3 regions of the Arthrobacter sp. 7Tela_A1 genome follow, and region 1 is predicted to be linked to each of the others. Evidence: riboswitches for the same ligand, from Rfam matches in the RefSeq annotation. Region 1 holds a riboswitch; each other region holds the start of a gene.
What was found. A riboswitch is a leader RNA that binds a small molecule or an ion and turns the genes downstream of it on or off. The one in region 1 is predicted to bind S-adenosylmethionine.
Positions count from the first base shown of each region.

Region 1 (7,046 bases):
GGGTCCTGGTCCTCATCGCTGCTGAACAAGTCATTCACGCTTCAAGGCTACCCGTGCCCCCTGACGCTCGACTCCGCATCCCTCCCCCACGAGATAACAGAAACTGCCCGTTTGAGCGTTCATACGTGCAGTTTCTGCCATCTCGATGAGGGATTACAGGGTAACGGAGCCGTCAATGCAGGTGACCGACTCGCCGCCAATCCAGATCCGGCCCTCCCTGGTGAACACCCGCACCAGGCCGGACCGGTGGACGGCCGTGCCCTGCGTGATGGTGTAGCGCTCCTCCGCGATCCCCTGCCCGATCAGCCACTGCGCCAGGCCGGCGTTGAGGCTGCCCGTGACCGGGTCCTCCGACACACCCAGGCCGGGCGCGAAGGCGCGGACCTCGAAGTCCGTTTCCGCCGATTCGGGCTGCGGGCCAATGACCCCCACCCGGAGGCCGCCAATGGCGGCATGGTCCGGCGTCAGCGACAGCACCGTTTCGGCGTCAGGGAGCAGCAGTCCCAGCCAGCCCGGGCCGTTATCCACCCACTGGTGGCCCTTCACCTGGTCCGGCTGCAGGCCCAGGGCGGCTGTGACCTTGGCCAGGATGTCCTCCTCCACGGGTCCGGTGCGGATCAGGCGGGGCGCCGCGAACGCCGCGAGGCCGGCGTTGACCCGGAGCGGAACCAGGCCGATTCCGCACTCCTGGACCACGAGCCCCGGCTTCATCGGGGTGTTTCCGGCTTCCGTCCAGGCGTGGCAGGTGCCCAGGGTGGGGTGCCCGGCAAAAGGAATTTCGCCTCCGGGAGTGAAGATCCGGACCCGGTAGTCTGCCTCGTCCTGCGTGGCAGGCAGGATGAAGGTGGTTTCGGAGAGGTTCGTCCAGCGGGCAAACTGCTGCATCTGTTCGTCGTCGAGGCCCTCCCCGTCCAGCACCACGGCCAGCGGGTTGCCCTGGTACGGCTTGTTGCCGAAGACGTCTACCTGTTTAAACCAGCGTTGTCTCATGCGGACACTGTAATGGCTCGCCCGGCCGGCACCTTCCCCATCACCGTGTCCGTGGCTGGCTAGGATCGGCGCATGAACAGAGTGCCCGCCGGGAGGAAAGCGGCCGGAACTGCTGCCGTGCTGCTTGGCGGGTCCGCGGAGATCCTCGATTTCCTGGTTCCGCTGTGGGCCGGCAGCGAACTGGGGATCGGCGCGGAAGCGATCGGGATCCTGGTTGCGGCCGAGCTCCTTGTGTCGGTCGCCGCCCGCCCGGCAGCGGGCTGGCTGGCGGATAAGCGGCCGAGGACCGTCACCGCGGCCTCCGGCGCTGCGCTCTATGCCGTGAGCTGCCTTGGCTACGCACTGGCCGGTTCCTTGTCCGTTGCCTTCGGTGCGGCGATCCTGGGCGGTGTGGGCGGGGCCCTCTTCTGGGTGTCGGTCCGCGCCCTTGCCGCAGAGTACCTGGACCGTGATTCAGGTTCCATGGCGGGCCTGCTCTCCTCCGAAGCATTTGGTTCCTGGTTTTTCTGGGTGCCGGCGATGGTGCTGCTGCCCGCCGTCGGATTTGCCGGAGTCCTGGGTGCCCTCGCCCTCGCCTGTACCGCCGCCGCCGTGGTGCTGCTTTGCGCTCCGCGCAGGCGTCCGACGTCGCCGGAAGACGGTTCCGGGCCGGTTCGGGACTCGCTGCATCCACCGCGGAGCTACCGCGGCGATGTGGTCCGGATGGCTCCCCTGCTGTTTGTCGCCGGAGGAACAGCCGTGGCCGAAGCCGGCGTCGGCCTGCTGCTCCTGCTGCACCTGCAGGGAGCATTTGGGCTTGAGGTCTACCAGATCGCGCTGGTGTATCTCCCCGGCGGGATAGTGCTCACCATGCTGCCGCGGATGCTGCACCGGTTCGTGCAGCGGTACGGACGCCGCACGGGCTACGTCACAGCGAGCATCGCCTCGGCGCTGACGGCGGCCGGACTCGCCTTCTCCCCAGCACCCCTGGCCATAGCGGCGCTCTGGGTACTCACGTGCGTTTCCTGGGCGCTGTTGCTGCCGATGTACGGGGAGGTAGCCGCCGAGCTGAACCCGCGCCTCCTCGGCCGGGCGATGAGCATTCTCGGAAACGCGGGTCTGCTCGGCGCAGCCGTTGGTTCGCTGCTCGCGGGCTTCCTGTACGCCGGGGACTCCTGGCAGGCCGCCTGCCTGGTCTTCGCTGCCATCCTGCTGGCCGGAAGCGTGCTGGGACCGCTGGCGCTGGCGAAGATGGGCGTCCGGGACCGTCCCGGTCCGGACACGGCGAACACACCCCGGGAGCTGCTGCCGGAATAACGGCCGCACTCCCAAGACACCCCGTTACGAACTGTTGCGGCGTATGTACGCCGTGCACCCCGGGTTTGCACCCGCCATGCCGCGCCCCTAGATTGGTGGACAGAATCAAGAGTTCCAGCCACAGGCCCTGGCCGGCTGGACGGCAACCCTCTCGCCGTAGCGGGGTGCTCCAGGTGACGATTCGGCGGCTCCGGCGGATTTCCCGGTGCCGCAAGTACAGCACCTTCGCTGCTGCCCAGCACGGAGATGCGTCAGGCGAAGGATCCCCATGTCTCTTGAAACCGATTTTCAGCCGGCGGCACTCCGCCGTGCCTTTGGCCGTTTTCCGTCAGGTATTGCCGCGCTGTGTGCCGTGGTCGACGGCGTTCCCCAGGGGATCGTCGCCTCGTCCTTCACCGTAGGGGTGTCCATGGACCCGCCGCTGGTGATGTTCGCCGTGCAGAACACCTCCCGGACCTGGCCGGTGCTGAAGCAGGCGGGGCGCATCGGAGTCTCCGTCCTGGGTTCCGGGCACGACGGCGTCTGCCGCCAGATCGCTTCCCGCGACGGCGACCGCTTTGCCGGACTCGACCTGCACGACGCCGCTTCCGGTGCCCTGTTCCTCGACGAGGCAGCGCTCTGGCTGGAGACGTCGGTGGAGAACGAGGTCCCGGCCGGGGACCACGCCGTAGTGCTGCTCCGGGTCCATGGCTATTCCACCCACGGGGATGCCCATGAGCCACTCGTCTTCCACGGTTCGGCGTTCCGCAATCTGGCGGTTCCTGCCTTCGCCTGACCGGCGGAAACTCATCGAACCCATATGGACTCATCGAGCCCGCGCAAACTCATGAAGCACACAGCGGCTCACAGGAGTCTGTCCAGCCTGGAAACCCGTTCCGGTCTTCCGCCGGGGCCACTCCCCCGCAAATCCTGGGACGGGAGGGCGTGCTGGATGAGTTCCAGTACGGACTCCGAAAGCACAGTGCCCGGCACACCCTTCGGTGGCCGGGCACTGTTAGCTGCAGTTAAGCCTCTGCGGGCTTCTCCTGCTTCTTCTCCGGCTTGAAGTCCACGCCGGCTTCCTTGCGCTGCTGGGCGCTGATCGGCGCCGGAGCGGAGGTCAGCGGATCGTAGCCGCCGCCGGACTTCGGGAAGGCGATGACGTCGCGGATGGAGTCGGCACCGGCCAGCAGGGCCACCACGCGGTCCCACCCGAAGGCGATGCCGCCGTGCGGCGGAGCGCCGTACTTGAAGCCTTCGAGCAGGAAGCCGAACTGCTCCTGGGCGGTCTCCTCGGAGATGCCCATGACCTTGAACACGCGTTCCTGCACGTCGCGGCGGTGGATACGGATGGAACCGCCGCCAATCTCGTTGCCGTTGCACACGATGTCGTAGGCGTAGGCCAGGGCCGAGCCGGGATCCGTGTCAAAGGTGTCCACAAACTCGGGCTTCGGCGAGGTGAAGGCGTGGTGCACGGCAGTCCACTCGCCTTCGCCTGCGGCAACGTCACCGGCGGCAACGGCCGCGGCGGCGGGCTCGAACATCGGGGCGTCAACGATCCAGACGAAGGCCCAGTCCTTGGGATCGATCAGGCCGGTGCGGTGGCCAATTTCCACGCGGGCCGCACCGAGCAGGGCCCGTGCGGAGGACGCGTCGCCGGCGGCGAAGAAGATGCAGTCGCCGGGCTTGGCGCCGACCTTCTCGGCCAGGTTCTCGCGCTCGAAGTCGGTGAGGTTCTTGGCGACCGGACCGGTGAGGGTGCCGTCTTCCTGGACCAGCACATAGGCCAGGCCCTTGGCACCGCGCTGCTTGGCCCATTCCTGCCAGGCATCCAGCGTGCGGCGGGCCTGCGAGGCACCGCCCGGCATCACGACGGCGCCGACGTACGGTGCCTGGAAGACACGGAAGGTGGTGTCCTTGAAGAACTCGGTGAGCTCAGTCAGTTCCAAGCCGAAGCGCAGGTCCGGCTTGTCCGAGCCGTAGCGTGCCATGGCGTCGGCGTAGGTCATCCGGGCGATCGGGGTCTGGATCTCGACGCCGATCAGCTTCCACAGCGCCTTCACGATCTGCTCGCCGAGGGCAATGATGTCGTTCTCTTCCACGAAGCTGGCTTCGATGTCCAGCTGTGTGAACTCCGGCTGGCGGTCAGCGCGGAAGTCTTCGTCGCGGTAGCAGCGGGCAATCTGGTAGTACTTCTCGAAGCCGCCCACCTGCAGCAGCTGCTTGAACAGCTGCGGGGACTGCGGCAGCGCATACCAGGAACCCGGGGCCAGGCGTGCCGGGACCACAAAGTCGCGGGCGCCTTCCGGCGTCGAACGCGTCAGGGTCGGGGTTTCGATTTCAACGAAGCCCTCGTCGTGGAGCAGTTCGCGGGCCACCCGGTTGGCTTCCGAGCGCAGGCGCATGGCAGCGGCGGGGGCCGGGCGGCGCAGGTCCAGGTAGCGGTGCTTCAGGCGGGCTTCCTCGCCGACCTCCACGTGCTCGTCAATCTGGAACGGCAGCGGATCGGAGGTGTTCAGGATGACGACGTCGTCCGCAATGACCTCCACCTCGCCGGTGGCCAGCGCGGGGTTCTCGTTGCCTTCGGGGCGGCGCTCCACCTTGCCGGTGATCTGCAGGACGTACTCGTTGCGCAGGCCGTGGAAGACATCCTCTTCACGGACAACAACCTGGGCAACGCCGGAGGCATCACGCAGGTCGAGGAAGGCCACGCCTCCGTGGTCCCGGCGGCGGGCTACCCAGCCGGCCAGGGTGACGGTCTGTCCAATATGCTCGGCCCTCAGGGAACCAAGGGCATGTGTGCGCAGCACAGCAGTCCTTTCAACTTCGATTGGTTGCGGAAACCACCTGTTTCCGCCCATTGTGAGTAGAGATCTTCTTTGAGTTTACCGGTGATACCTTCTGTTCCCGGCCAAGGGCAGACTGATCGGAGGATGAGTGTCCGGCAACGCTGCCATGCACCGCCCGCTGGGCGGCTTCGACGCGACGACTGCCGGCATCGGATCCATCGTGGGCGCCGGAGTCTTCGTCGTCTTCCCCGCGGCCGTGGCTGCGGACGGCGGCCCGCTGGCGTTGCCTCTGGCGATCGCCGCCGTCGTCGCCTATGCGTGCGCCGTGGCGATTTTCCAGATCAGCGCGGCGCTGGATGAGGGCCAGGCCAATTACGACGACGGCGGTACCCGGGCGGCGCGGGTCATCCTGGGTCCGACTGCGGCTTTCGTCACCGGATGGATCTTCCTGTGTTCCCGGCTGGCGGCAGCTGCAGTGGCGGCGCTGATGCTGGGCGCCTACCTGCTGCCGGACTATGGCGTGGCGGTGGCAATAGGCGCGGTCACGGTGACGGCGCTGCTTAACCTGGCCGGCGCCACCCGCAGCGACTGGGTGTCCCGGTTCATTGTCGCGTTCGTGATCGCCGTGCTTGCCTTCGTTGCCGTAGTGGCGTTCAACTCGGATCAGCCCGGCGGGGTCCCCAAACTCGCAACGCTTCCTGAACCCGGCTTTTCCGGGATCCTGGAAAGCTCGGCGCTGCTGTATTTTGCGTTCATTGGCTACGGCTATCTGGCTTCGCTGGGGCCGCACGTCCGCTCCCCCGGACGCAACATTCCGCTGGCGCTGCCGGCAGCCATCGCCGTCGTCCTGGGCCTTTACCTGGTGCTCGGTGAATCACTGCTCAGCTACTTCGGAGCGCCGGGACTCGCAGCGGAGACCGCTCCCCTGACGGTCCCTGTCTCAGAAGTCAGCGGTGGTGTGGGGACCGGCGTCGTCCTGATTGCCGCGGCTGCCGCAGGGCTCGGCGCGCTCTCTGCCCTGAACGCGGGCGGCGCACGCATCGCTGCGTCCATGGCCGCCGAAGGCGAACTCCCCCGGCTGTTCGGCAGCCAGCGGTCCCTGCTGCGCGGCCGGCCTGAAACCCCATGGGTCGGCGTGTCGGCCGGAGCCGGCGTCGTCATTGTCCTCATCCTTGCGTTCCCGGCGCCCACGTTACTGGGGGTCGCGGCATTTACCGGGCTGCTCTATGCCGGGGGTACCGCCGTGATCGCTTTCACGCTGCGCTCGCGGCGCTGGTATACGCCGCGGGCACTGAACGTGCTGGGCCTTGCCGGAGCGCTGCTGCTGGCGCTGTCCCTTCCGCTGCTGGACATTGCGCTGGGGCTGATGGCGGTTGTTGCCGGTGCCGTGGTGCGGCTGACGTTCCGCCGGGGGCGCAGCGACGCTGGCGGCCGTCCCGGCGGGCCCCGGCAGCCGGACTAGGCGATTCCCTCCGCCAGGAGCCATGCCTCGATCTCCGCGAGCAGCTCGGCTTTGCGTTCAGCAGAAGCGAACGACGCCGTAATGGAGTTCTCCGCGAGCCTGGCCAGCTGCGCGGGGTTGAGGTCGAAGGTTTCACGGAGGACGGCAAAGTTGTCATCGACGTAGCCGCCGAAGTACGCCGGATCGTCGGAGTTCACCGAGACGTTCAGGCCCTGTTCCAGCAGCAGCGGCAGTGGATGGGATTCCAGTGAATCGACGGCCTGGAGCCGGACATTCGAGAGCGGGCAGATGGTCAGCGGAATCTGGTCGCGCTCGAGCCGAGCGACCAGTTCCGGGTCATCCATGCAGCGGATACCGTGGTCGATCCGGTCTACCAGCAGCAGGTCCAGGGCCTGTTCGATGTAGTGGGACGGGCCCTCCTCCCCTGCGTGCGCCACCAGCTTCAGTCCGGCCGCGCGGGCCTGCTCGTAGAGCGGAACAAAGTTCTCCGGCGGGTTGCCAAGTTCTGCGGAGTCGAGGCCAATACCGAT
Region 1 is NZ_JAXIOO010000051.1:12,900-19,945, reverse strand. Features, by position in the region: gene TVB01_RS15450 (replication-associated recombination protein A) at 1-38, opposite strand, end outside; gene TVB01_RS15445 (PhzF family phenazine biosynthesis protein) at 154-990, opposite strand; gene TVB01_RS15440 (MFS transporter) at 1,063-2,286, shown strand; SAM riboswitch class IV at 2,390-2,509, shown strand; gene TVB01_RS15435 (flavin reductase family protein) at 2,555-3,061, shown strand; gene aspS (aspartate--tRNA ligase) at 3,291-5,075, opposite strand; gene TVB01_RS15425 (APC family permease) at 5,203-6,516, shown strand; gene TVB01_RS15420 (adenosine deaminase) at 6,513-7,046, opposite strand, start outside.

Region 2 (7,046 bases), on a different contig from region 1:
GTGCCCCTTCCCTGGCAACCGCCACGATTTCGGCCGGTTCCAGTGCGCCGGTGCCGAGTTCGACGATGACTGCCGTGCTTTCCTGAATAACCACAAAACCCCGCTCGCGAAAGACGATTGCCACTGCGTGGCATAGACATTTCAATCAGTGAAATGCATTTCCGTGCCGTTCGCAAGCATTCTGTCTGCCGGCGCGATCCGGCATCAGGCAGAATAGGCACATGAGCGCCCCTGTTCCCGTCTCGGCCCCTGTCCTGGAACCACGGGCGCGGCGGCGGATTGCCGCAGAGATATTAATTGTCCTGGGATTGTCCCTGGGCCAGTCCGGTGTTTACGCGATAGTCCGCCTGGCCGACAAGATGACACAGGCGCCCCTGGCAGGGCAGACGACAACCTTGAACCAGTCCCTGGCTCCCAACCCTGTCTTTGACCTGGTGTACCAGCTGCTGGGCATTTTCTTCTCACTGGTGCCCGTGGCCCTGGTGCTCTTCCTGCTGACCGAGCCGGGACGTTCGGCGTTCAGGCGCATCGGATTTACCTTTGCACGGCCGCTGCGCGACTTCGCCCTTGGTTTCGTGCTGGCCGCGGTTATCGGTGCCGGGACGCTGGGCGTCTACGCCGCGGGGCGGGCACTGGGCATCACCACGGCCCTGGTGCCGGCGGCCCTGGACACCTATTGGTGGACCCTGCCTGTGCTGATCCTTTCCGCCATGCGGCACGCCGTCCTGGAAGAGGTCATTGTGGTCGGCTACTTGTTCACCCGGCTCCGGGCGCTGGGCTGGTCGGTTCCGGCGATGATCCTCACCAGTGCGCTCATCCGTGCCAGCTACCACCTCTACCAGGGAATTGGTCCGGGAATCGGAAACTTCCTCATGGGGCTGCTGTTTGGGTACGCCTACTACAAGACCAAGCGCGTGATGCCGCTCGTGATTGCACATGCCCTTATTGATATAGCCGGATTCGTGGGCTTTGCCCTGTTCGGTTCTGCCATTGGAATTGGAGATTAGCGCCGTATGGCATTGAGTACCGTCTGGGGCGAAGCCCTGGATCCTGAGAATGTCCTGCCCGAGTATCCCCGTCCCCAGCTGGTGCGGAACAACTGGATCAACCTCAACGGCCGCTGGGACTACGCGTTGACGCCTGAGAGTTTTGCGGACTCTTCCGCAGCGGGGGAGCAGCCCGCCGCGTGGGACGGGAAAATCGTGGTGCCTTTTTCGCCGGAAGCGCCGCTTTCCGGCGTCGGCCGCCAACTGCAGCCCGGCCAGGTCCTCTGGTACCGCCGCACCTTCACCCTGCCGCAGCCCGGGGACGGTGAGCGTGTGCTGCTGCATTTCGGCGCCGTGGACCAGTCCTGCACAGTGACGGTCAACGGGTGCGACGCCGGCGGGCACGAGGGCGGCTACTTGCCGTTCACCCTCGACATCACCGACTGCCTGCTTCCCGGAGGAACGGAGCAGGAGGTCGTGGTCCGTGTGCTCGACGCCTCGGATACCAACGGCGCTTCCCGCGGCAAGCAGAAACTCGAACGGGGCGGGATCTGGTACACCGCCCAGTCCGGAATCTGGCAGACGGTCTGGCTGGAGACCGTTCCGGCCCGGTGGATTCAGGACGTCGTCATCACACCGCTGGCTACCCTGGACGGGGCGGAGTTGACAGTGCTGGCCGGCGGTCCCGGGGCCGGCGGTTCGTACGTCGGTCACAGCGCGGAGATTACCGTGACAGCCGAAGGCAGGGAGGTGGCCCGGGGGTCTGCCGCTCCCGGAGAGCCGCTTCGGCTGGCGATCCCGGAGCCGAGGCTCTGGAGCCCTGAAGATCCGTTCCTTTATTCGGTGGGCGTGACCCTGGGAGACGACGCCGTCGAGAGTTACTTCGGCCTGCGCACCTTTGGCCGCGGAGCCGGCCCGGACGGGCACCAGCGACTGCTGCTCAACGGCAGGCCGTACTTCCACGCGGGGCTGCTGGACCAGGGGTACTGGCCCGACGGTCTGTACACGGCTCCGTCGGACGCGGCCATGGTCCACGACATCCAGACGGCCAAGGACCTGGGCTTCACCATGCTGCGCAAGCACATCAAGATCGAACCGCTGCGCTGGTACCACCACTGCGACCGCCTGGGGATGCTCGTCTGGCAGGACCTGGTCAACGGCGGGGAAGGCGACGGCAGGGCGCAGGAATGGGTTTCGCTGCCTGGGCGGGGGAGCCGGAGCGACCGGCGGTATGCGAAGTTCGGCCGCAGCGACGCCGCGGGGCGCGAATCGTTCCGGCAGGAAATGCGGGAGACGGTTGACCTGCTGCGCAGCGTGCCCTGCATCGCGCTCTGGGTCCCGTTCAATGAAGGCTGGGGCCAGTTCGACGCCGCTGACATCGCCGCCGAGCTGCGCGCACTGGACCCGACCCGCGGCATCGACCACGCCAGCGGCTGGCATGACCAGGGCGCGGGAGACACCAAGAGCCTCCATGTCTATGCCGTGCCGTTCCACATCCGGAAGCGCTGGCAGCGCGATCCCCGGGCGATCGTGCTTTCCGAGTACGGCGGCTTCAGCCTCCCGCTGGACGGGCACACCTGGAACAGCAAGGTCTTCGGCTATGGCAAGGCACTCAACACGTCCCAGGAACTCGACCATGCCTACTCCGACCTGCACCGGACCCAGATCCTTCCGGCCGTCAGCCAAGGCCTCGCTGCGAGCGTCTACACCCAGCTCACCGACGTCGAGGATGAGGTCAACGGCCTGCTCACCTACGACCGCCGCATCCTGAAGGTCGACGCCGCCGCCGTCCGGAAAATCAATGCTGCGCTTCTGGCTGCCGGGTCGGGTTTGTGAAGCTGAGGGTGTCTGCGGGGTAACCTGCGGAGTCTGCTGCCGGTTTCCGGGCTGCGGGCCGCGGGCTCCGGGTCCTGGGTCTAGGGCGTGCCTGTTCCGCGTTAGGCGCGTGAGCGCTGTTGTGGAAGGCCTGCCCGGAGTAATGCCTGCACCAGGCCGTCCGGGTCGCCCGAGGGTTTGAACAGCTCAGACCAGCTCCAGCGGAGAAACCCTACGCCTGTTGCCCGGATTGCGTCCTCGCGGCGTTTTTCCTGCAGCAGGGCATGTTCGGGCTGGGCCCGGCCGTCCGTCTGAGTCTTTCCGTACTTCACCGTGCCGTCGAATTCGCCAACGAGTTCCTGCTGCTTCCAAAAGAAATCCGTGCGTCCAAGCAGGCGCCCGCCAGGAGAATTGAAACTCTTCTGAAGTTCCGGGGAAGCCGCTGCGGTGGATGATGGCGCGGGAATAGGATTCGCCGGGAGATTCAGACCTCTCATCTGCGAACGTGATGACCCGGATCGCTCTCGCACGCTTGGCCTGTGTAGGCAGGCCCTGTGCCAAGTCCTGCAGGGTGTTTTTCTCCAGCGCCGGGAGTCCTCGCCGCCGGTCGGGGCGGATGGCGTGGTCCATTGCCGGAACTGATTGCTCGAAGGGCAGGTACGCAGCCATGTCCAGAACGGTTTGGGCCCTGGATGTGACGGGCAGTCCGTCGACCGTAGCCAGCGGTTCCAGCAGGCGTCTCCGAGCCCAGCGGAGGTCACCGTGGCTGTGTCCGTTGACGGGAGACAACGCGAGCAGCATGACCTCACGCGCCGTTCCGATCGTCGGAATTCCCCAGATCGCGGCCGCCGACTGCTGGATGAGGACCCGTCGGGTCCTTCCGGATTCTACGGCCGCCGCGAGTCTTAAGCGCTCGCGCTCCCAGGGGCGAAGCCCGGCCCAGGACTGTCCATCCAGATAGACGCCGGGTCTGACCCGGACCAGCTCTCCCCTTGTGCACCGCAGTGCGAGGGAACGACGTCCGGGCCCGTCACGATCGGCATCGACGGAGAAAAGCAGGTCTGCGCTCATGGATCCAGCGTGGAATGCTGCGGGGTCAAACACGGGGTGCAGCAACGAATCTGTGGACAAGGTCAGGCCCTTGCAGCGGGCGGTCCTTGTCGGAAAAACTGCGTTAAGGGCGGAATAATCCGCTAAGGGAAAATCCGGTCATGGCGCCGCGCAGTATTTTCCCAGGAGGTCTAGAAAGTTCCGGAACGCAGCAAAACCGGGTCACAGAATGCAGTGTTTTCCCTTTGTGCAGCGTTTCGGAGGACTGAGTGCAGCAAAACCGCGGAGTGCAGCAAAACCCCGGAGTGCAGCGGAACGCCGGAGTGCAGCGGAACGCCGGCACTGAGCACGGTGGCAAGGCGGCAAGGCGCGCAGTGTGGGCGGGCTAGCCGGATCCCTGGGACGAAGCGCAACCGGATCCCAGGGAAGAAGCACAGCCGGATTCCTGGACGAAGTGCACCGAATCGCCGGAACGCGGGAAGTGGTGGCTGGGAACTAAGCACCGGGACAGCGGCCACAGCCTTCACCAAGACTGACGGGCCCGGCCCGAAGGAGAGGGGAACCCCGGCCACGAAGGCAACGGAACCTAGATCTCGACGAGACCCTTCTCAGTCCCGAAGGTCACAGACATGATGCCGGGGGTTCCCTTGGGGGAGACCCAGGTGACGCCAAGGCCGTCGAGCGGGTTCTCCACCGGCTGGCCGAGCCATTCGGTGACGCGCTGGGCGGACCCGGCAATCTTAAGGGAATCCAGGGAGACTGTGCCCGCAAAGGCACGGGAGGGATGGAGGTCGGCCTTGTCCTCATCCCAGCGGAGCATATAGGGGACCTGCGGGTCGGCGATCAGGCCGTTGATGCCGATCTGCTGCCACGTCAGTTCCTGCCCGTCGGGGAACTTGCGGTTTCCGGGGACGGCGGAGCGGCCGAGCCGTTCCTCGAAAGGTGCGAGGTCGTCCACGGCGACGCACCAGCCCATCCAGCCGCCGCCTGCCTCGGACCGGGCACGGACGGCCTGGCCAAAAGGTGCCTTGTCGGAAGCGGGGTGATTCAGGACCTCAACCACTTCCAGGTACTGCTGGTTGGCCAACGGAATGATCATGTTCCGGGTGCCAAAGCGGGGATGCACCCCGCCCTTCACAAAGTCGGTTCCAAGGGCAGAAGCAATACGTTCCGTGGTGGCCAGCAGGCCGTCGGATTCGCAGGCGTAAGAAACATGATCCAGGCGCATGCGAACATCTTGGCACGTTGTGACCTGTGTCTCGACCAAGGCAAGCCTTAGCTCCGCAAAACGTATCTGGATCTGCGGATTTTCCCGGATTCACGCTGCGTCATATGGGTTGCGCAACTCCGGCTCCGTTGGTTCTATTGGTACAGGTCATGAGTGCCAGCAGATAGCCCCGGCTTGCTGGCCGGCAACCCTCCAACCGCGGTGGGGTGCCCCGGGTGAAGACCTGGCTGGACACCACAAAGGGTGTCCCGGCAAGCGCGGGCCACACGTCTGGTACCGGAGTTCTTCCGGCATCGGTACCTGTGGGGCCCCTGGTCATTAAGGGAGCAACATGTCTGCCAACTGGTCATTCGAAACCCGCCAGATCCATGCAGGACAGGAGCCCGACGCCACCACCGGCGCCCGTGCCCTTCCCATCTACCAAACGACGTCCTTCGTTTTCCCCAGCGCAGAAGCGGCAGCGAACCGTTTCGCGCTCGCAGAGCTGGCTCCGATCTACACCCGGATCGGCAACCCCACCCAGGAAGCAGTGGAGAACCGCATCGCTTCCCTGGAAGGCGGCGTTGGGGCCCTGCTGCTTGCCTCCGGGCAGGCCGCGGAAACCTACGCGATCCTCAACCTGGCCCAGGCAGGGGACCACATCGTGGCCAGCCCCAGCCTGTACGGCGGAACGTACAACCTCTTCAAGCACACCCTGAAGAAGTTCGGCATCGACGTCACCTTCGTCGCCGACCCGGACAACCTGGACCAGTGGCGCGAAGCCGTGCAGCCCAACACCAAGGCATTCTTTGGCGAAGTCGTCTCCAATCCACGCCAGGATGTCCTGGACTTGGAGGGACTTTCCGCCGTCGCGCATGAGGCGGGCATTCCCCTCATCGTGGACAACACGCTGTCCACCCCTTACCTCATCCGCCCCATCGAATGGGGAGCGGACATCGTGGTGCACTCCGCCACCAAGTACCTCGGAGGGCACGGCACCGCGATGGCCGGCGTGATCGTGGACTCCGGCAACTTCGACTTCGCCGCCGATCCGGAAAAGTTCCCCGGCTTCAATAGCCCTGATGAGAGCTACAACGGCCTGGTGTACGCCCGGGACCTCGGGGTCAACGGTGCACTGGGCGCCAACCTGGCCTTCATCCTGAAGGCACGGGTCCAGCTGCTGCGGGACCTCGGTTCGGCAGTATCACCGTTCAACGCTTTCCTGATCGGCCAGGGTCTGGAAACGCTCAGCCTCCGGCTGGAGCGGCACGTTCAAAACGCCGTCGCCGTCGCGGAATGGCTGGAGACGCACGACGACGTCCTTTCCGTCGCGTACGCAGGCCTGAAGTCCAGCCCGTGGTACGAACGAGGCCGCAAGTACGGGCCCCGCGGCACCGGTGCGATCGTGTCCTTTGAAATCGACGGGGGTGTCGAAGCCGGCAAGCGCTTCGTCGATGCGCTCCAGCTGCACTCGCACGTGGCGAACGTCGGCGACGTCCGCTCGCTGGTGATCCATCCGGCGTCGACCACCCACAGCCAGCTGGGGGCGGAGGCCCAGACAGCGGCAGGGGTCAGCCCGGGCCTGGTGCGGCTCTCGGTCGGGTTGGAGCACGTGGATGACATCATTGCGGACCTCGACGCCGGATTCCGCGCCGCCAAGGGAGCATGAAGCACAGCGTGACAACCTATCCAGCCACAGCGCAGCACCCCGTCCACACACTCGACGGAGTGCTGCAGTACGCCTCGATCGGTGAACTCGAACTCGAGACCGGAGGGCGCCTGCCCGACGTCGTTCTCGGCTACGAAACCTGGGGCCGCCTGAACAGTGACGCCTCCAACGCCGTCCTCATTCCGCACGCCCTCACCGGCAGTACCCACGTGGCGCAGGGCAGCACGGAGGAACCGGGCTGGTGGGACGGTCTCGTGGGGCCGGGACGAACCGTGGATACCGACCGTTTCTTCGTGGTCTCCATCAACATGGTCGGTGG
Region 2 is NZ_JAXIOO010000001.1:4,145-11,190, forward strand. Features, by position in the region: gene hutH (histidine ammonia-lyase) at 1-118, opposite strand, end outside; gene TVB01_RS00030 (CPBP family intramembrane glutamic endopeptidase) at 222-1,007, shown strand; gene TVB01_RS00035 (glycoside hydrolase family 2 protein) at 1,014-2,822, shown strand; gene TVB01_RS00040 (hypothetical protein) at 2,924-3,298, opposite strand; gene TVB01_RS00045 (VOC family protein) at 4,438-5,079, opposite strand; SAM riboswitch class IV at 5,225-5,343, shown strand; gene TVB01_RS00050 (bifunctional o-acetylhomoserine/o-acetylserine sulfhydrylase) at 5,411-6,727, shown strand; gene metX (homoserine O-acetyltransferase MetX) at 6,724-7,046, shown strand, end outside.
Region 2: another riboswitch for S-adenosylmethionine. It lies ahead of TVB01_RS00050 (bifunctional o-acetylhomoserine/o-acetylserine sulfhydrylase); the one in region 1 lies ahead of TVB01_RS15435 (flavin reductase family protein).

Region 3 (7,046 bases), on a different contig from region 1:
GCATCGGCCTCTACTTCATCTACAAGGGCTTCACGCAGAAGTTCCGGGAGAACCTGGGACCGATCCCCGGACAGACCTGGCAGCGCACAGCGACTGTCACGGGGATCGGCGGCTACATCGCCAAGGGCATCTCACTCGTCATCTTGGGCGGCCTGGTGATAGCTGCAGCAGCAACCGCGGACCCGGAAAAATCCACCGGTCTCGACGGCGCCCTCCACACCCTGAACGAAGCGCCGCTGGGCTGGCTGGCCCTGGCCGCCGTCGGGGTTGGGCTGATCTTCTACGGCTTGTACATGGGACTCATCCGGGCACGCTTCGGGAAGCTCTAGGCCTCCCACCAGGAGCTGAGTTCCTCCAGCGGATCGGCATCCCACGGGGTGGGCAGCACGCCGTCCATGTAGCCGGCGAACCATTCCCGGACTTCCGGTGACTGGTAGGCCTCCTGCAATACGCGCGCCTTCTCGGTCTCCGCGAACCCACCGGTGCCGGCCACCACGCAGCGGAACGGAATCTGGTCTGCTTCCTTCTCGAAGGCCAGCGCGTCGTCCGGGGAGAGACCGATTTCCGCGGCCAGCCGCACGAACAGCACTCCGGCGTCCACGTCCGGCAGGGTCTTGGAGAGGGACTGCTGGTCCACCTCCACGAACTCGAAGTTCTTCGGGTTGGCAGTAATGGTTTCCTGCGACGTGTGGATAACGCCCACTCCCTCCTTGAGTTCCAGCAGGCCGGCGTCGCGCAGCAGCGTCAGCCCGCGCCCGTTGTTGGCAGGGTCCACCGGCAGGGCGATGCGCGCTCCGTCGGGCAGGTCCTGCAGGCTGGAGTACCGCTGGGACCAGATCCCCGCCGGTGATCCGTAAACGTAGAACAGCGGCTGCACCTCGAGCTTCTGGTCCACGTTGAACTGCTGCAGGTAGGCGCCGTGCTGGAAGTAGTTGGCGTCGAACTCGCCGTTGGAAACCGCGAGGTTCGGCTGGATGATGTCCGTGACGTAGGTTGCCTCCAGCGTCCAGCCCTTCTCCTTGAGCAGTGCGGCGGCGATTTTGGTGGGCTCCTGGAACGGAGCGGATTCGGTGGCGATGATCTTGATGGTTTTGTCCCCTGAGGCTGCCGCACCCCCGGTCAGGCCGCAGCCGGTAGCGGCGGTCAACGAGGCTGCGCCGGCACCGGCGAGGGCAAGCTTGAGGAAGTTCCTGCGTTCCATGGTGTTTCCTTTTGAAAGAGTGCGAATGGTTAGCGGTAAGCGGAGGGAACCGGTTCGGTCCCGTTGAGGAAGTACCGGCCGAGTTCGTTGTATTTGTAGGCAACCGGGTCATGCAGGGTGTGGGTGCGGACGTCCCGCCAGTACCTGTCGAACCCGTACTTGCTCCCGGCGGCGCGGGCACCGGTGACGTCGAAGATCCGGGCCGTGACGTCCAGGGACACCTCGTGGGCGGCGATCTTCGCGGCTGCAATCTGCTCCGCCACCCCCGCCCGTTCCGCGGCGGTGAGCGCCTCGCCGGCGTCGAACGCCCACTGCAGGGCGGTGGTGGCCTGGTCGATGACGGCGGCAAGCGCCTGGAGTTTCGCCGCGAAGGACCCGTAGTGGTTCTGGATAAACGGATCGTCCGACGCCGTTTCCACCTCTGCGTGGAACCACGGCCGGGCGGTGGACAGGGTATAGTCCCGGGCAGCCAGCACGGCTCCTTCCGCAGCCGCGAGGTAGGCGTGGGCGAACAGCAGCTGGAACGCGGGGGTGGTGAGCACCTGGTGCGGTTCCCTTTCGCCGTCATGCGCTCCGAGGTTGGTGATGACGGCTGCGTCCGGAACAAACACGTCCCGGAACTCGATGGTGTTGGTGGCGGTCAGCCGGGAGCCCAGGACATCCCAGTCATCGTGGCGGATCACGCCGTCGGAAGCCGTGTCGATGATCAGCGCCAGCCGGTCGCCGCCGTCGAGCACCGCCCGTGCATAGATCTTCTCCGCAACCCGGCTGCCAGTGGCAAAGGGTTTCCGGCCGGTGACCAGGTAACCGCCGCCGGTGCGGACCGCAGTGGCCTGCGGGCCCTGGGGCGTCCCTGTGGAGGACCAGAGCCACTGGTGGTCCAGGCAGTCGTCCGCCAGCGCCTGCCCCCGGGATTCGCCCAGGTCAATGAACGGGAAGGCCTGGAAAATGTAGTGGTAACCCAGCAGCTGGCCAATCGAGTTATCCGCACGTGCCACCCGCTGCACAATTTCGAAGGCGGTGCTCCAGCCGATTCCCGCACCGCCGAAGCGGGCCGGGATGGTCAACGGCAGCAGCCCTGACCTGCGCAGGATTTCCACCTCGGTGAACGGCGGCTTGTTCGCGGCGTCGCGTTCCAAAGCGTCAGCGGCAAGAATGGCGGCGACCTCGTCTGCGACGTCGAACCAGCGCTGCGCCTCTGCTGGCACCGTGTGTCCGTAACGGGTGAGCAGGCTGGCGGTCATCGGGTGGCTCCTGAAGCTGCAAGGGTGTTGTCGGGTGTAAAGGCCCCGCGAAAAGCGGCGGCCCGGTGGCGTTCGTTGAGGAGCGGGCCGGCTCCGAAGAGCTTCTCCCTTAGCGTGCCGGGGGCGTATTCGCTTTGGGCCAGGCCCCGGCGGCGCAGCTCGGGCAGCACACCGTCAATGAAGTCCGTGTAGGAGCCGGGCAGGATCGCGTTAATGATGTTGATCCCGTCCACTCCTGCGTCCTGCCAGCGTTCAAGCTCGTCGGCGATCTGTTCCGGGGTGCCGGTGACCTGCTGTGCCTCGGTGCGGTAGCGGGCCACGTCGGCCAGGGTCGGGTTGCCGCCGGGCGTGGAGTCGATGATGGCCTGCAGCACACCCCGGCCGCCTTCGGTCTGCACCTCCCCCAGCGGAGTGTCCAGCTCCAGGCCGCCGAGGTCGATGCCCAGGCCGCCGCCGATGTGCGCGATTACGGCATCCAGGTCCAGGTATTCGTCCAGTTCGGCCTTCTTGCGCTGCGCTTCTGCTTCGGTTCCGCCCACTACGAAGGACAGCCCGGTGAAGACCTTGATGTCATCTGGAAGCCGCCCGGCCTCGGCGGCGCGGGCACGGACCCCGGCGGCAACCTTCGCTGCATGGGAGGGGTTGGGCGCGAAGATGAACGTGGCTTCGGCGTTGGCGGCCGCGAACTGCTGTCCGCGGCCGGAGCTGCCGGCCTGGAAGAGCACGGGCGTGCGCTGCGGGGAGGGAGAGCTCAGGTGCGGGCCGTCGATCGAATACCGCTCACCGCGGTGATGGATCTTGTGGACCTTGTCCGGATCGGCGTGGACGCCGCTGGCCTTGTCCTGGACCAGGGCGCCGTCGTCCCAGGATCCTTCCCAGAGCTTGTACACGGCGTCGGTGTATTCATCCGCCCAGTCATAGCGGCGGTCGTGCCCGGCCAGCCCGTCACCGTTGAAGTTGCGGTGCGCGTTCTCCAGCACGGAGGTGACGATGTTCCAGCCGGCACGGCCGCCGGAGAGGTGGTCCAGCGTGGACAGCTGCCGGGCGAACTGGAACGGATGGCTCTGGACAACGGAGGACGTCGCCGCCAGCCCAATGTTCCGGGTGGCGCCGGACAGTGCTGCGAGCAGCAGCAGCGGATCGTTGGCCGGCACCTGCAGCCCGCGGCGCACATGGGAGGCCCAGCCGCCGTCGTGGTTTCCGTACAGGCCCACGACGTCGGCGAAGAACAGGGCGTCGAACTTCGCGTCTTCGAGCTGCCGGGCAAGGTCTGTCCAGAAGGACAATTCGTTGAAGCGGTGCTGTTCGGCGTCAGGGTGGCGCCACTGGCCGCCGCGGATGTGGCTGGTGGTGTTCATCAGGAAGGCGTTCAACAGCAGGCGGGGCCGGGGCCCGGAAAAACGGGTACTTGGAGTGCTCATGGAGGAAACTTTCGGTAGGAGGGGAAGCTAGAGGCGCTTGTCAGCGCGGCGGGAGAACCAGGAGCCGCCCAGCTGCACGGCCTGGACCAGCAGGACCATCAGCACAATCGCGGTGAGCATCAGCCCGGTTTCGTAGCGGTAGTAGCCGTACCGGATGGCAAAGTCACCGATTCCGCCGCCGCCCACCAGTCCGGCCATGGCGGAGTAGGAGATGAAGCTGACGGTCATGATGGTGACGGAGCTGATCAGGGCCGGACGCGCTTCGACCAGCAGGACGTCGCGAACGATTTGCCCGCGGGTGGCGCCCATGGACCGGGCGGCCTCCACCACGCCGCCGCCCAGAGCGGTGATGTTCTGCTCCACGAACCGGGCAAAGTAGGGGATGGCGTTGATGGTCAGCGGCACGATGACGGCCGCGGTGCCGATGGTGGTTCCCACCACGAAGCGGGTGAAGGGGATGATCGCGATCAGCAGGATCAGGAACGGAAAGGAACGCACCAGGTTCACCAGAGAGTCCAGGACCCGGTGCAGCCGCGGTTTGTGCCCCAGCCCGTCCGGCCCCAGGGCGTAGAGCAGCACGCCCAGCGGGGTGCCGATCAGCACCGCCAGCGGGATCGCGACCAGCAGCATGGTGCCGGTCTGCCCCAGTGCGGCGAGCAGTTCCGGCCAGACTTCGGCAATGCGCTCAAGCAACGCGGGCTCCTTCCCGGCGCGCAGCCCGGTCCAGGGAGATTTCGTCAGAGATCAGGTACCGTCCGATCGAGGTGGCCGGCGTGAACCCTGGCCGGGCCAGCTCCGTGAGCGCGAACTGCTCCACGACCCGGCCTTCCTCCATGACGGCCACGTTGTCCGCTATGGCTTTGATGACGTTCATTTCGTGCGTCACCACCACGATCGTGATGCCGAACCGCGCGTTGACGTCGCTGAGGTACTGCAGCACGGACGCGGTGGTGCGGGGGTCGACGGCGGAGGTCGGCTCATCGCACAGCAGCACCTTGGGCCGGGTGGCCAGGGCACGGGCTATGGCAACCCGCTGCTTCTGACCACCGGAGAGCTTCGCCGGGTACGTCCGCGCTTTCTCCGACAGGTCGACGACGGCGAGCGCCTCCAGTGCGCGGGCCCTGCGTTCGGCAGCGTTCTTCACTCCCGCGAACTTGAGCGAGAGCTCCACGTTCTGCGCGGCTGTGCGGTTATTCAGCAGGTTGAAGTGCTGGAAGATCATCCCGATCTCATGCCGTGCGGCGCGCAGCTCGGCATCGGCCAGAGCTGTCAGGTCCGTTCCGTCCACCAGGACCCGGCCCGAGGCGGGACGTTCCAGGAGGTTGATGTTGCGCAGCAGCGTGGATTTACCCGCACCGGAAAACCCGATGATGCCCTGGATGCTGCCTTTGGGGATGTCCAGGGACACGTTGTCCACGGCGGTGAAACTGGATCCGCCGGTGTCAAAAACGGTCGAAACATTCTCGATCCGGATCATGCTCTCCTCCTTCAGGTTGTGAAGGTGCGCGCCGCGGAGTCCACGGCTTCAGCGCGCCGAGGCACGTTTGAAGGGGACCAAAAGATAGCGGGTGCTTCTCCATCGGTCCTGGCGGTAGCACCCCTCTGCTCCGTATGAATTACGGAAGGGGTTGCTGCGGCGTCACGGAGCCAGGTCTCTCAGCCGCTCTGGATGGTTACGGGTTCATGCTGTCCGCTGGCGAGAGCCCGCGCAATGTTGTGACCGCATATGACGCAGTGCGTCCGGGCGTGACGTGCACCACCTGGGTCGCCAAGAGTTTTCCCACGTACGGCGCGGGCTGGGGCCTGCAGCATCTTCGTCGGGCAGGATGGAAGGCGTGATTCCGACGCAGCGCCCGCCGCTTTCCACCGATCTCAGCGAAACGGAGTACCTCCGCTGGTATTGGCTGAAGGAGGAATTGCAGGCCTTCGCCCGGGCAAACGGCCTCAGCGCCGCAGGCTCAAAGGCCACTGTCAGCTCACGCGTCGCGGCTTGCCTGGCTGGACGGTCCCTGGCGGAAGCGCCCGGCCGCCCGCCGCGCCGGCCGGCGCCGCTGGTCCCGCCGCTGACGATCCATACGGTGGTTCCTGCCGGACATCCGTGCAGCCAGGTGCTCCGGGAGTTCTTCGTCAACGCACTGGGACCCGGTTTCCGGTTTGATGCGCCCATGCGGGCGTTCTTCGCGGCCAATGACGGCACTGCGACGCTGGCCGCGGCCCTGGACCACTGGCATGCCACCCGATCCGCCGCCGCCCGGCCAATCGGGCCTCAGTTTGAGCTCAACCGGTTCTCCCGGGACTGGCATGCCTCCCACCCCGGCGGCACCCGGGACCAGATGCTCGCGGCGTGGAAAAGCCACCGTTCACTGCCGGTGGACCTGCGCCCGACAGGTCCGGCTCAGTCCTAGAGCCCGAAGCGTCCCGCTTCAATAACGGGGCAGGTATCCATGACGACGTCGAGCCCCGCTTCGGCGGCGCGCTGGGCGGCCGCCTCATCCACGACGCCGAGCTGCAGCCAGACGGCTTTGGCTCCAACCTCGATGGCCTGGTCCACAATGTCCCCGACCCGGGATGAATTCACGAAACAGTCGACGACGTCGATCTGGCCCGGGATCTCAGCCAGCCTGGTGTATCCCTTGTTGCCGAAGACGTCGTCGCCGGCCAGGTTCACCGGGACGATCTCCATCCCCAGCGAGTCCTGGACGAATTTGGAAACACCCACCGCGGGCCGCAGCGGATTATTCGAGAGACCCACCACTGCCCAGCGTCCTTTGGATGAGAGCAGGCGGGATATAACCTCGGGATCATTGCGGTGTGCCATTCTGGCCCTCCCTCCGGTTGGAACTCAACGGGTCTTCAGCGTACGCGCCGTCCTGCGACGGGTCGATCCGGCGTCCGCGGCCCCTAATCCAGGAAATCGCTGACTGCCTCGGCAAGCACTGCATCGTCCAGTCCGTGCCAGGATCCCTCAAGCAGCTGGAAGGACCCTTCCGGAAGGATTTCCGCCGTCTCGCGGGCCCAGGCCTGCAGCCGGGCATCGCTGCCGCTGCTGGCCAGCACCAGGACCGGAACATGAATGCCCGTGAGGGCTTGGATGTCGGTTTCCAGCATGAGGGTGAGGTCGTAGGAGATGGTGTGCGCCGCCGGCTCGAAAGGTGAGGGTTCGGATTGCTCGATGATTTC
Region 3 is NZ_JAXIOO010000039.1:4,188-11,233, reverse strand. Features, by position in the region: gene TVB01_RS13930 (DUF1206 domain-containing protein) at 1-329, shown strand, start outside; gene TVB01_RS13925 (MetQ/NlpA family ABC transporter substrate-binding protein) at 326-1,201, opposite strand; gene TVB01_RS13920 (acyl-CoA dehydrogenase family protein) at 1,231-2,445, opposite strand; gene TVB01_RS13915 (LLM class flavin-dependent oxidoreductase) at 2,442-3,866, opposite strand; gene TVB01_RS13910 (methionine ABC transporter permease) at 3,894-4,559, opposite strand; gene TVB01_RS13905 (methionine ABC transporter ATP-binding protein) at 4,552-5,343, opposite strand; SAM riboswitch class I at 5,440-5,542, opposite strand; gene TVB01_RS13900 (hypothetical protein) at 5,702-6,271, shown strand; gene TVB01_RS13895 (CoA-binding protein) at 6,268-6,684, opposite strand; gene TVB01_RS13890 (alpha/beta fold hydrolase) at 6,768-7,046, opposite strand, start outside.
Region 3: another riboswitch for S-adenosylmethionine. It lies ahead of TVB01_RS13905 (methionine ABC transporter ATP-binding protein); the one in region 1 lies ahead of TVB01_RS15435 (flavin reductase family protein).